DNA from 2 places in the Microbispora sp. H10885 genome. Region 2 is predicted to be linked to the other one. Evidence: predicted binding sites of a transcription regulator. Region 2 holds the regulator's gene; the other holds the start of a gene.

Region 1 (6,575 bases), on a different contig from region 2:
TCCGGCTCTTCACGCCGTACGGCGAACGGGAGTGGGTCGAGGGCTGGGAGCCGCGCTTCCCCGAGGGGGTCGCGGACGACACGGCGCCGGGAACGGTCTTCCAGACCGGCGCGGACGGCGCGGCCACCACCTGGATCGTCCTGCACCGCGCCCATGACCCCCACGAGCCCGGCTCGTCGGTCTCCTACGCCCGGGTGCGCGAGGGAGTCCACGCCGGGACGGTCGGCGTCGTGCTCGCGCCGGACGGGAGCGGGCACAGCGACGTGACGGTCACCTACGACCTCACTCCGCTGACCGTCGCGGCCGAGGCCGAACTGGCCGGGTTCGCGGACGGCTACCCCGCGTTCCTGCGCTCCTGGGAGGAGGCCATCGCCGCCCACCTCGCCCGTACGGCGGAGACGCCCCGAGGGCACCGGTAGAGACGCGGCCGGCGCCGTGGCCCCGGCCGGGTGCCCGCCGGTCGGCTCAGTCCGAAGTACGGCGCAGGCGCTTGAGGTCGGAGCGCTGTTTCTTGGCCGCCAGGCGGCGCTCGACCGCGCCCCTGGAGGGCTTGGTGGAACGGCGCCGCTTGGGCGGCGGCGCGATCGCGTCGCGGAGCAGCGCGGCCAGCCGTTCCCGCGCCGCCTCGCGGTTGCGCAACTGCGACCGGTGCTCCGAGGCCGTCACCGTGATCACACCGTCGACCAGCCGGGGGGCGAGCCGTTCGAGCGCGCGCGCCCGGAGCGCCGGGCCGAGGGCGGTCGTGCGCGCGACGTCGAAGCCCAGCTCGACCCGGCTGTCGGTGGTGTTGACGCCCTGGCCGCCCGGGCCGGACGAGCGGGAGAAACGCCAGGTCAGCTCGGCCTCGGGCACGACGATCGAGCCGCGGACGTGCAACGGGCCTGGCATGGCGAGTCCTCTTCGGTCGGACGGACGGGGCGAACGGGGGGGATTGATGGACCGGACGAACAACTTATCCATGTAGATACCACCGGCGCGCGTCATTTATCGCCGTAAACGCGGCTTGTGGTTGTCACGGTCCAGCGCCTCGTGCACAGTGACGTCCGGAAAACCGGGACCTCCGGAAACCGGGCGACATTGTGGGGCGGGAGCATGACCTCGATCGTCGGCGTGCACGGCATAGGCAAGTACCACTACTACGAGGACGCCGGCGGATCGGCGGACGGCGCCGCCGCGGCCGTGCGCGCCAAGTGGAACGCCTACCTGCACCAGGGACTGGACGGCCGGACGGGTGGCGCCGGCGACTACTTCACCGAGATCGCCTACTACGCCCACCATCTCCACAGCGGCCCGCCCCGGCCGGTCCGGCAGATGGGCACACCATCGAAGCTGGTCTTCGCCGACTGGGCCGCCCAGCTCGGCGGCCCGTTCCGGGACGCGGCGGGGGAGTCGCTGACCGGCGTCGCGCACCTGCTGGCCGAGTGGCTGCTGGCGAGGCTCGGCCCCGCGGCGGTGCGCTTCGCGCAGGACTTCTGCCCGGAGGTGGCCACCTACCTCGGCGGCGGCGCCCCGCGCGTACGGGCCCGCGACACGGTGGCCGACGTCATCCGCCGGCGCCGGCCCCGGGCGGTCGTCGCGCACTCCCTCGGCAGCGTGGTCACGTACGAGGCGCTGTGGGCCCATCCCGACCTGTCCGTCGACCTGCTGGTCACGCTGGGCAGCCCGCTCGGCATGCGCCGCGTCGTGTTCGACCGGCTCGCCCCCGTGCCGGTCCGGGGCCGGGGAGCGCGCCCGCCGGGCGTGCGCCGCTGGATCAACATCGCCGACAAGGACGACATCGCCGCGATCCCGGCCGCGCTGGCGTCGTGCTTCGACGGGGTCGAGCGGGACGTCTCCTGCGACATCGACTGGCTCGACTTCCACACCGTGCGCAACTACCTGCGCTGCGGGGGCGCCAACGAGTATCTGAAGCCCTTCGTGACCTGAGTCGCGCACACGCGTTATGATCGTACGACCATGAAGACTGTGCTTTTCGACTACGGCAACGTCGTCTCCCTCCCCCAGGCCCCCGAGGACGTCGCCCGCCTGGCCTCGTACGTCACAGGGGCCGAGCCCGGGTTCCAGGACCGCTACTGGGAGGTGCGGCTCGACTTCGACCGGGGTTCGCTCGACCCGGCCGCGTACTGGTCCCACGTGTACGGCAGGCCGATGGACGGCGCCGGCCTGGACGAGGTCGTCGCCCTCGACGTGGCGAGCTGGTCGCGGCCCAACGAGGAGACGGTGGCGATCGTCGACGAGCTGGCCAAGGTCGGGGTGCCGATGGCGCTGCTGTCCAACATGCCGGTCTGCGTCGCCGAGGGCATCGACGCGCTGCCGTTCATGCGGCCGATCGGCCCGCGTTTCTACAGCGGCCGCATGGGCCTGGTGAAGCCGGAGGCGGAGATCTTCCACGAGACCGTGGCCTGGCTCGGGGTCGCCCCCGGCGACCTCGTCTTCGTGGACGACCGGCTGGAGAACGTCGCGGCGGCCGAGGGGGCGGGGCTCGCCGCCGTCCACTTCCGCGACGCCGCCGCGCTCCGCGAGGACCTGAAGACGCTTCTCGGCTGAGCGCGCGGCCGCTCCACGACCTTCTCCGGCCACCCGCGCACGGGGCGCGGGGGCGCGTGAACCCCCGGGTCAGGTGCCCGAACTCGCCGGAGGGCGGGAGCCGAGCGGCGAAGCCTCGCCGGGGAGTTCGGGCGGGGGCGGCCCGCCCGCCTGGGCGGCGAGGACGTTCGTCCTGATCGTGACGAAGGCGACGACCGCCGCGACGGCCATCATGACCGCGCAGACCAGCATCGACGTGTGGAACCCCCGGGTGAACGCGGCGGGCGACTCGTAGGCGTCGCCCGTCAGCCCCACCAGCGGCGGCACCGCGGCGACGGCCAGCAGCCCGCCCGTCCTGGCCAGGGCGTTGTTGACCCCGCTCGCGACGCCCGCGTACCGCTCCTCCGCCGTGGCGAGCACCGTCGCGGTGAGCGGGGCGACGGCGGCGGACAGGCCGAGCCCGAAGACGCACGCCGCGGGCAGCACGTCGGCCAGGTAGGACGCGCCGGGGCCGATGCGGCTCATGAGCAGCAGCCCGGCCGCGCACAGCAGGATCCCTCCCGTCATGGGCAGGCGCGGGCCGATCCTCCCCGCCAGGTCGCCGGCCCGGGACGACAGCAGCAGCATGAGGATGGTGACCGGGAGCATCGCCGACCCGGCGGCGATGGGTGACATCCCGGCCGACACCTGGAGCTGGACGACCAGCAGGAAGAACACCAGTCCCATCGCCGCGTACATGACCAGCGTGACGACGTTGACGGCGGTGAACTCCCGCGAGGCGAACACCCCCACGGGGACGAGCGATCGGGGGGAGCGCCGGATCTCCACCACCACGAAGCAGATGGACAGGGCGATTCCGGCGGCCAGCGGCACCAGCCCGTCGCCCGCCAGGATCAGGCCGTACGTCAGGCCGGCCAGCGCGGGGGCGGCGAGGACGGTCCCGAGCACGTCGAAGCGGCCGTGCGGCCCGGCGTCCCTGGTCTCGGGCACGTGCCGGGCGGCGACGCCGACCACGACGGCCGCGAGCGGCAGGTTGAGCAGGAACACCCACCGCCAGCCGGCCGCCTCGACGAGCCACCCGCCGAGCAACGGCCCGACGGCGGCGGCCACGCCGCCCAGCCCCGACCAGGCGCCGACGGCGCGGGGCCGGTCGTCCGGCGCGTAGCTCGCCTGGATGATCGCGAGGCTGCCGGGGATCAGCAGGGCCGCCCCGATGCCCTGGAGCGCACGGGCGAGCACGAGCACGGGGGCGTTCGGCGCGACCCCGCAGAGGGCGGAGGCCAGGGCGAACCACACCACCCCGACGACGAAGATCTTGCGCCGGCCGAGCCGGTCGCCCAGCGACCCGCCCAGGAGGATCAGCGCGGCCATCGTGAGCGTGTAGCCGTTCACGGTCCACTGCAGGCCGGACATCCCGGCGTCGAGGTCGCGCCCGAGGGCGGGGAGGGCCACGTTGACCACGGTGCCGTCGAGGGTCGCCAGGGACGACCCGAGGACCGTGGTGAGCAGCACCCACCGGCCCGTCGCCGAGCGGAGTCGGATATGCCCGGATTCCATGCACGCCATCATGCGCCATCCGGAGGTGTGGACGCGTCACGGCAACGGGGGGATCATGCGGCGATTACACGATTACGATCGCTCACAGCGAACTGACGCAGAACAGGGAACAGGGGCGGGCTCCTGTTAGTTGAGTCGGCATAACTCAACCCATTGGAGTGCTGATGTCCCAGGTCCTTCCCGTCCTCCCGCTCGACGACGAGGTCGTCCTGCCCGGCATGGTCGTTCCCCTTGACCTGTCGGCCTCCGAGGTCCGCGCGGCCATCGACGCCGCCCGGGCCGGTGGAGAGAGCACGGTCCTGCTGGTGCCCCGCGTCGACGGCCGCTACGGCCCGGTGGGGGTGAGCGCCGTCGTGGAACAGGTCGGACGGCTGCCGGGCGGCGAGCCCGCGGCCGTCGTGCGCGGCGTGCACCGCATGCGCGTCGGCACCGGCACCACCGGCCCCGGCGCGGCGCTGTGGGTCGAGGCGACGGTGCTGGAGCCGGTCGCCGCCGGGCCGAGGGCCGGTGAACTGGCCAAGGAGTACAAGGCCCTGACCACCACGATCCTGCAGAAGCGGGGCGCGTGGCAGGTCGTCGACGCCGTCAACCAGATCACCGACCCCGCCGTCCTCGCCGACAGCTCGGGGTACGCCCCCTGGCTGACCATCCAGCAGAAGCTGCTGCTGCTGGAGATCGCCGACCCCGCGGAGCGTCTCGACAAGCTCGTCGGGTGGGCCCGCGACCACCTCGCCGAGATGGACGTCGCGGAGACCATCCGCAAGGACGTCCAGGAGGGCATGGAGAAGCAGCAGCGCGAGTTCCTGTTGCGCCAGCAGCTCGCCGCCGTACGCAAGGAGCTGGGCGAGCTGAGCGGCGACCCCTCCGACGAGGAGGAGGACTACCGGGCCCGCATCGAGGCCGCCGACCTGCCCGAGAAGGTCCGGGAGGCGGCGCTCAAGGAGGTCGCCAAGCTGGAGCGCACCTCCGACCAGTCGCCCGAGACCGGCTGGATCCGCACCTGGCTCGACACGGTGCTGGACGTTCCGTGGAACGTCCACACGACCGACTCCTACGACATCGCGGGCGCCCGCGCGGTGCTCGACGCCGACCACACCGGCCTCGACGACGTGAAGGACCGCATCGTGGAGTACCTCGCGGTCCGCAAGCGCCGGGCCGACCAGGGCCTCGGCGTGGTCGGCGGGCGCCGCAGCGGCGCCGTGCTCGCGCTGGCCGGCCCTCCCGGGGTCGGCAAGACCTCTCTCGGCGAGTCGGTCGCCCGCGCCATGGGCAGGAAGTTCGTCCGGGTCGCCCTGGGCGGCGTGCGCGACGAGGCGGAGATCCGCGGCCACCGGCGCACGTACGTCGGGGCGCTGCCGGGCCGCATCGTCCGGGCGATCCGCGAGGCGGGCTCGATGAACCCCGTCGTGCTCCTGGACGAGATCGACAAGGTCGGCGCGGACTACCGGGGCGACCCGACGGCCGCGCTGCTGGAGGTGCTCGACCCGGCGCAGAACCACACCTTCCGCGACCACTACCTGGAGGTCGAGCTCGACCTCAGCGACGTGCTGTTCCTCGCGACGGCCAACGTCCTGGAGCAGGTGCCCGGACCGCTGCTCGACCGGATGGAGCTCGTCACGCTGGACGGCTACACCGAGGACGAGAAGGTCGCCATCGCCCGCGACCACCTGCTGCCGCGCCAGCTGGAGAAGGCGGGCCTCACCACCGCCGACGTGACGGTGGAGGAGGCGGCGCTGCGCCGCCTGGCGGGCGAGTACACCCGCGAGGCCGGCGTCCGGTCACTGGAGCGGTCGATCGCCCGCGTCCTGCGCCGGGTGACGGCGAAGGTCGCCCTCGGCGAGACGGAGCTCCCGGTGACGGTCGCCCCCGATGACCTGGTCGCCTACCTGGGCCGGCCGCGGCACGTGCCCGAGTCGTCCCTGCCGGAGGCGCGCCAGCGTACGGCGGTGCCGGGCGTGGCCACGGGCCTCGCGGTGACCGGCGCGGGCGGCGACGTCCTCTACGTCGAGGCGTCGCTGGCCGACCCCGAGACCGGGGCGACCGGCGTCACGCTCACCGGGCAGCTCGGTGACGTGATGAAGGAGTCGGCGCAGATCGCGCTGTCCTTCCTGCGGTCACGCGGCGCGGAGCTGGAGCTGCCGGTCGGGTCGCTCAGGGACCGGTCGGTGCACATCCACGTGCCCGCGGGCGCGGTGCCGAAGGACGGCCCGTCGGCGGGTGTCACGATGACCACGGCCCTGGCCTCCCTGCTCTCGGGCCGCCCGGTCCGCGGCGACGTGGCGATGACCGGCGAGGTCTCCCTGACCGGCAGGGTGCTGCCGATCGGCGGGGTCAAGCAGAAGCTGCTGGCCGCCCACCGGGCCGGGATCACCACCGTGCTCATCCCCGCGCGCAACGAGCCCGACCTGGACGACGTGCCGGCCGAGGTGCTGGCCGACCTCACCGTCCACGCGGTGAGCGACGTCCGCGAGGTCCTCGACCTGGCGCTGACC
Region 2 (6,575 bases):
TCCGCAGCTCGCCGCGGGCCAGCATGGGCTTGAGCATGTTGCCCGCGTCCATCGCGCCCTCGGCCGCGCCCGCGCCGACCATCGTGTGCAGCTCGTCGATGAACGTCACGATCTGGCCGTTGCTCTCCTTGATCTCGGTGAGCACGGCCTTGAGGCGCTCCTCGAACTCGCCGCGGTACTTCGCGCCCGCGACCATCGCGCCGAGGTCGAGCGCCACGAGACGCTTGTTGCGCAGGCTCTCGGGCACGTCGCCCGCGACGATCCGCTGGGCGAGGCCCTCCACCACGGCGGTCTTGCCGACGCCGGGCTCGCCGATCAGCACAGGGTTGTTCTTGGTGCGGCGCGACAGCACCTGGACGACCCGGCGGATCTCGCTGTCGCGACCGATGACCGGGTCGAGCTTGCCCGCCCTCGCCGCCTCGGTGAGGTCGACGCCGTACTTCTCCAGCGCCTGGTACGTGTCCTCCGGCGTCTCGCTGGTCACCCGCGCGTGCCCGCGGACCTTCTCGAACGCCTCAAGCAGCGCGTCGGGGGTGGCGCCCACGCCCTTCAGCAGGTCGGCGACCTGTCCTCCGTCGGTCGCCAGCCCGACCAGCAGGTGCTCGGTCGAGACGTACTCGTCTTCGAGCTGCTTGGCCCGCTGGGCGGCCGTGTTGATCACGGTCAGCAGCTGGCGGGAGCTGGACGGCGCGCTCACGGTGGAGCCCTGCGCCTTGGGCAGCCGGCTCAGCAGTTCCTCGGCCTGGGCGCGCAGCCTCGCCGGGTCCGCGCCGACGGCCTGCAGCAGCGAGGCGGCGATGCCGCCGTTCTGCGCCAGCAGGGTCGTCAGGAGGTGGGCGGGCGCCACCTCGGGATTGCCGTCGGCCGCGGCGCGGCGCACGGCCGCCGACAGGGCCTCCTGGCTTTTCTGGGTGAACTTGTAGTCCATATGACGATGCCTCGATTCCCCGTAAAGGCAGGTGGCAGGTTCAGGCAGGTGGCAGTTCGTAGCGGACCAGGGCCCGCACCATCGTGAGCTCACCCCGCAGCCGCGTGACCTCCTCGCGCAGGCGCAGGTTCTCCGTCTCCAGTTCGAGAATGCGCTTGATGCCGGCGAGGTTGATGCCGTGCTCCTGGGAGAGCCGCTGGACCTCGCGCAGCAGCACGATGTCCCGGGTGGAGTACAGCCGTCCCCGCCCCGCCGTACGGCCGGGGCTGACGAGGCCGAGCCGGTCGTACTGGCGGAGCGTCTGCGGATGCAGCCCGGACAGCTGGGCGGCCACGGAGATCACATAGACAGGTGTGTCGTCGGAGATGTCGAAAAACCTGGCATCCATCGGCTCACTCGCTTCTGGCCTGCTTGATCAGCTCTTCGCGGAGGTCCGGCCCCTCGGTCGCGTTCCTGAACTCCTCAAGGGCCGCGCGGGCCTTGTCGTCCAGGTTCTGCGGCACCATCACCTGGACGGTGACCAGCAGATCGGCCTTGGTGCCGTCCTTGCGCGGGGCCCCGCGCCCGCGCACCCGGAAGGTCCGCCCGTTCGGCGTGCCCTCGGGGATTCGGAGGGTCACCGGCATGCCCTTGAGCGTCGGCACCTTGATCTCGGCGCCGAGCGCGGCCTCGGGGAAGGTGACGGGGACCGTGACGGTTAGGTTCTCCCCGCTGCGGCCGAACACCGGGTGCGGCTTCACGTGCACCAGCACGTAGAGGTCGCCCGCCGGGCCGCCGTTCTCACCCGGCGCGCCCTTGCCCTTGATCCTGATGCGCTGGCCGTCGCCGACCCCGGCGGGAATGCGCGCCTGGATCGTGCGGGTGCTCTTGCCGCGCCCGCTGCCCTCGCAGACGGGGCAGGGGTCGTCGACCACCAGGCCCCGGCCGCGGCAGTCGCGGCACGGCTCGGAGAAGGCGAAGTTGCCGAGGTTGCGGCTGGCGGCCCCGGTTCCCTCGCAGGTCGGGCAGACCCTCGGCGTGGTGCCGGCCTTCGCCCCCGTGCCGCCGCAGGCCGCGCAGGCGGACGAACTGGTGAGCCGGAGCGACACCGTGGTGCCGTCGACCGCCTCGCCGAAGGCGAGCGTCACCTCGGACTCGACGTCCTGGCCGCGCCGTGGCCGGCCGGTGGTGGTGGTGGTCGTGCGCGGGCCGCCGCCCCGGTTGAACAGCCCGCCGAAGAGGTCCCCGATCCGTTCGCCCGAACCCGAGCCCCCGAACAGGTCGCCGAGGTCGAAGTTGAAGCTGCCGCCGCCTGGCCGCTGGCCACCCGCGCCGGTGAACCCGCCCACGCCGGACCCGAAGAGCGTGCGCGCCTCGTCGTACTCCTTGCGCCGCTTGGCGTCGGAGAGCACGTCGTAGGCCGCGGAGACCTCCTTGAACTTCTCCTCGGTCTGCTTGTTGCCGGGGTTCGCGTCGGGGTGGTACTGCCGGGCGAGCTTGCGGTACGCCTTCTTGATTTCCTCGGCGCTCGCGGTCTTGGGCACACCAAGGACGGCGTAGTAGTCCTTTTCCAAGTAGTCCTTGGTGCTCATCTATCGCTTCCTTCACACGAAAGGGGAGTGACTGAGGTCTCTCCCGATCCTTCCCGATCGGGAGAGACCCCGGGCTGTTCAGTTCTCGTCGGATCCATCGGCGGCGCCGGAGTCGTCCGCCGCGTCGCGCGGCGCCTCCTCCTCGCTCGGCTCGGCGACGGCCACCCGGGCCGGGCGCAGGATCCGGTCGTTGATCCGGTAGCCCGGCTGGAGGATCTCGACGCACGTCGGCTCCGTCACCTCCGCCGAGTAGCTGTGCAGCAGGGCCTCGTGCACGGTCGGGTCGAAGGGGTCGCCCTTCGTGCCGTACGTGGCCAGGCCCAGCTTGCCGACGGCCGCCTCCAGCGACTCGCTCACCTTCGCGAAGCCGCCGGTGAGCTCGCCGTGGTCGCGGGCGCGCCCGATGTCGTCGAGCACCGGCAGCAACTCGGTGAGCACGCTCGCGACGGCCTGCTCCTTGACGGTGATCCGGTCGCGCTCGACCCGCTTGCGGTAGTTGCTGAACTCCGCCTGCAGGCGCTGGAGATCGGCGGTGCGCTCGGCGAGCAGGTCCGCGGCGGACCCGTCGGCCGCCACGGCCTCCGGCTCCTGGGCGACGGAGGAGGACTCCTCCTGCGCCACGCCGTCGTCCGCCGTGGTGGCCTCGCGGGCCCTGCCGGTCTCCGGGTCGATCTTGCGGTTGTCGCGGATCACCGGCTCCTCCCCGGAACCGTTCTCACGCGGGCTCACTTGGTGCCGCCCTCCCGCTCGTCGTCGACGATCTCGGCCTCGACGACGTCCTCGTCGGCCTTCGCCTGCTGGCCCCCCGCACCGGCGTCCGCGCCGGGCGCGGCGCCCTCGGCTCCGGCCGCCTGGGACTGGGCGTAGATCGCCGAGCCCATCTTCTGGCTGACGGTCGCGAGCTTCTCGGCGGAGTCGCGGATGACGGCCGTGTCGGTGCCCTCCAGAGCCTTCTTCAGCTCGGCGAGGGAGTCGTTGACCTCGGTCTTCACGTCGGCCGGGACCTTGTCGTCGTTCTCGCGGAGGAACTTCTCCGTCTGGTAGGCCAGCGCGTCCGCGTTGTTGCGGACCTCGGCGTCCTCGCGGCGCTTCCGGTCGTCCTCGGCGTAGGACTCCGCCTCGCGCATCATCCGCTCGATGTCGTCCTTGCCCAGGGCCGAGCCGCCGGTGATGGTCATCGACTGCTCCTTGCCCGTGCCGAGGTCCTTCGCCGACACGTTCACGATGCCGTTGGCGTCGATGTCGAAGGTGACCTCGATCTGCGGGATGCCGCGCGGGGCCGGGGCGATGCCGGTCAGCTCGAAGGTGGCGAGCTTCTTGTTGTACGCCGCGATCTCACGCTCGCCCTGGTAGACCTGGATCTGCACCGACGGCTGGTTGTCCTCGGCCGTGGTGAAGACCTCCGAGCGCTTGGTCGGGATCGTCGTGTTGCGCTCGATGATCTTGGTGAAGATCCCGCCCTTGGTCTCGATGCCGAGGCTCAGCGGGGTCACGTCGAGCAGCAGGACGTCCTTGACCTCGCCCTTGAGGACACCGGCCTGGAGCGCGGCGCCGATGGCGACGACCTCGTCCGGATTCACGCCCTTGTTGGGCTCCTTGCCGCCGGTCAGCTCCTTGACCAGCTCGGAGACGGCCGGCATGCGGGTCGAGCCGCCGACCAGCACGACGTGGGCGATGTCGGAGACCTTGACGCCGGCGTCCTTGATGACCTGGTGGAAGGGGCCCTTGCAGCGTTCGAGCAGGTCGGCGGTGATCCGCTGGAACTCTGCCCGGGTCAGCTTCTCCTCCAGGTGCAGCGGACCCTCGGAGGAGGCGGTGATGTAGGGCAGGTTGATCGTGGTCTCGGTCTGCGCCGACAGCTCGATCTTCGCCTTCTCGGCCGCCTCGCGCAGGCGCTGGAGGGCCATCTTGTCCTTGGCCAGGTCGACCCCGTGCGCGTTCTTGAAGCGGGTCACCAGTTCGTCGACGACGCGCTGGTCCCAGTCGTCGCCGCCGAGGTGGTTGTCACCGCTGGTCGCCTTGACCTCGACGAACCCGTGCCCGTCCTCCTGGCCGACGTCGAGCAGGGACACGTCGAAGGTGCCGCCGCCGAGGTCGAAGACCAGGATGGTCTGGTCCTTCTCCTTGTCCAGGCCGTAGGCCAGGGCCGCGGAGGTGGGCTCGTTGATGATGCGCAGCACGTTGAGGCCCGCGATCTGGCCGGCCTCCTTGGTGGCCTGCCGCTGCGAGTCGTTGAAGTAGGCGGGAACGGTGATCACCGCGTCGGTGATCTTCTCGCCCAGGTACGCCTCCGCGTCCTGCTTGAGCTTCTGCAGGACGAAAGCGCTGATCTGCTGGGGCGTGAACTTCTTGCCGTCGATCTCGACGGTCCAGTTCGTGCCCATCTCACGCTTGACCGAGCGGATGGTGCGGTCGACGTTGGTCACCGCCTGCCGCTTGGCCACCTCGCCGACGAGGACCTCTCCGTTCTTCGCGAACGCGACCACGGACGGCGTGGTCCGCGACCCCTGCGCGTTCGCGATGACCGTGGGCTCGCCGCCCTCGAGAATCGAGACGACGGAGTTGGTCGTCCCCAGGTCGATACCTACCGCACGTGCCATGAGTACGTCCTTGTAGTCAAAGTTGAGTCGGTCAGACTCAGATGATGGACCCGATCCGGGTTCCTGTCAAACGTCTTGAGTCTACGAGGCTCAACCCCGGGGCGCGCGGATTTAGTCCCCGCATCCGCGATTCCGCACCACGTCCGCGCCTGCCCCATCCAGGGCGAAGCTCACGGCCCGGCTTCGCCCTACTTGGCGCCGTCCACCACCTTCCGGTCGCCCAGAGGGGACTCGAGCCGCACCTGCGTGGTCTTCCGGATGGCGATCGCGATGCAGACGGCGTCGGGGGAGCGCCGGTCCTGCCCCTCGTACACGGTGACCGTCACCTCGCGCGCGGTCTCCTTCACGTCGACGTGGTCGAGCACCTGGCAGGGCTCCACACCCGACCACCACACGACGTCGAGAGAGCGGCCGCCGTCCGCGGGCGTGGCGCTCTCCCACGGGACCGCGCGCGTGTTCAGGGTGGGCCCCGCCGGCGTCACGGGGGACGCGGAGGCGCCGGGCGCGACGGTCCCGGCCCCCGGCGGGACGACCGGAGCCGGAGCCGACTGGGGACCCGTCCCGGCGCCGGAGGGCGAGCCCTCCGGCTGCTCGGGGTGGGCCGAGGTGGAGGACGCCCCTCCGCAGGCGACCGCCAGGAACAGGAGGGCCACGAGCCAGAGCTTTCTCATGTCCCTTACACGGCTGTCAAGCGCCGGTGGTTCATTGACGTGCCGGGCTGCGCGGGCTTAATTTCATCACATGATGAATTTATCGGCTCCCGCGGTCGCCGTACGCGGTCTGCGGGTGTCCAGAGGTGGGGCGGAAGTGCTGCACGGGCTGACCTTCGAGGTGCCCCGAGGTCAGGTCACCGGGCTGCTCGGGCCGAGCGGCTGCGGCAAGACGACGCTGATGCGGGCAGTCGTCGGGGTCCAGGTCGTCTCAGGCGGGGAGGTGACCGTGCTCGGCGAGCCCGCCGGGAGCGCGGGACTGCGGCGCAGGATCGGCTACTCGACCCAGAGCCCGGCCGTCTACCGCGACCTGACGGTGCTGGAGAACCTCCGCTACTTCGCCGCCGTGCTCGGGGCGCCGAAGGACGACCCCGAGCGGGTGCTGGCCGAGGTGGGACTCGCGGACGCCGCCCACCAGCTCGGCGCCACCCTCTCCGGCGGTCAGCTCAACCGGGCCGGGCTCGCGGTGGCCATGCTCGGCCGGCCCGAACTGCTCGTGCTCGACGAGCCGACCGTCGGGCTCGACCCGGTGCTGCGGCAGGAGCTGTGGGCGCTGTTCCACCGCCTCGCCGAGCGCGGCGCGACGCTCCTCGTCTCCAGCCACGTCATGGACGAGGCCGCGCGCTGCGAGCGGCTGGTCGTGCTGCGCCAGGGGGAGATCCTCGCCGACGACACCCCCGACGGGCTGCGCGGGCGCACCCGCACGTCCGATCTGGAGGAGGCGTTCCTGCGCCTGATCGCCGAGAGGGCCGCGGCATGAGCCTCG

What was found. Region 2 encodes HspR, which represses chaperone genes until heat shock. Its sites were predicted from a motif close to ANTTGAGTCNNNNNGACTCAANT; they were not measured.
Region 1: a site for HspR is predicted at 4,212-4,234, ahead of lon (endopeptidase La). Genes of this name have one in related genera too.

The regions. Positions count from the first base shown of each region.
Region 1 is NZ_JABBWY010000006.1:186,961-193,535, reverse strand. It holds gene HHX37_RS17530 (SRPBCC family protein) at 1-419, shown strand, start outside; gene arfB (alternative ribosome rescue aminoacyl-tRNA hydrolase ArfB) at 466-888, opposite strand; gene HHX37_RS17520 (hypothetical protein) at 1,093-1,926, shown strand; gene HHX37_RS17515 (HAD-IA family hydrolase) at 1,957-2,547, shown strand; gene HHX37_RS17510 (MFS transporter) at 2,617-4,083, opposite strand; gene lon (endopeptidase La) at 4,248-6,575, shown strand, end outside.
Region 2 is NZ_JABBWY010000001.1:826,770-833,344, forward strand. It holds gene clpB (ATP-dependent chaperone ClpB) at 1-928, opposite strand, end outside; gene HHX37_RS03650 (heat shock protein transcriptional repressor HspR) at 969-1,316, opposite strand; gene dnaJ (molecular chaperone DnaJ) at 1,321-2,499, opposite strand; gene grpE (nucleotide exchange factor GrpE) at 2,578-3,228, opposite strand; gene dnaK (molecular chaperone DnaK) at 3,225-5,099, opposite strand; gene HHX37_RS03670 (hypothetical protein) at 5,288-5,770, opposite strand; gene HHX37_RS03675 (ABC transporter ATP-binding protein) at 5,841-6,569, shown strand; gene HHX37_RS03680 (ABC transporter permease) at 6,566-6,575, shown strand, end outside.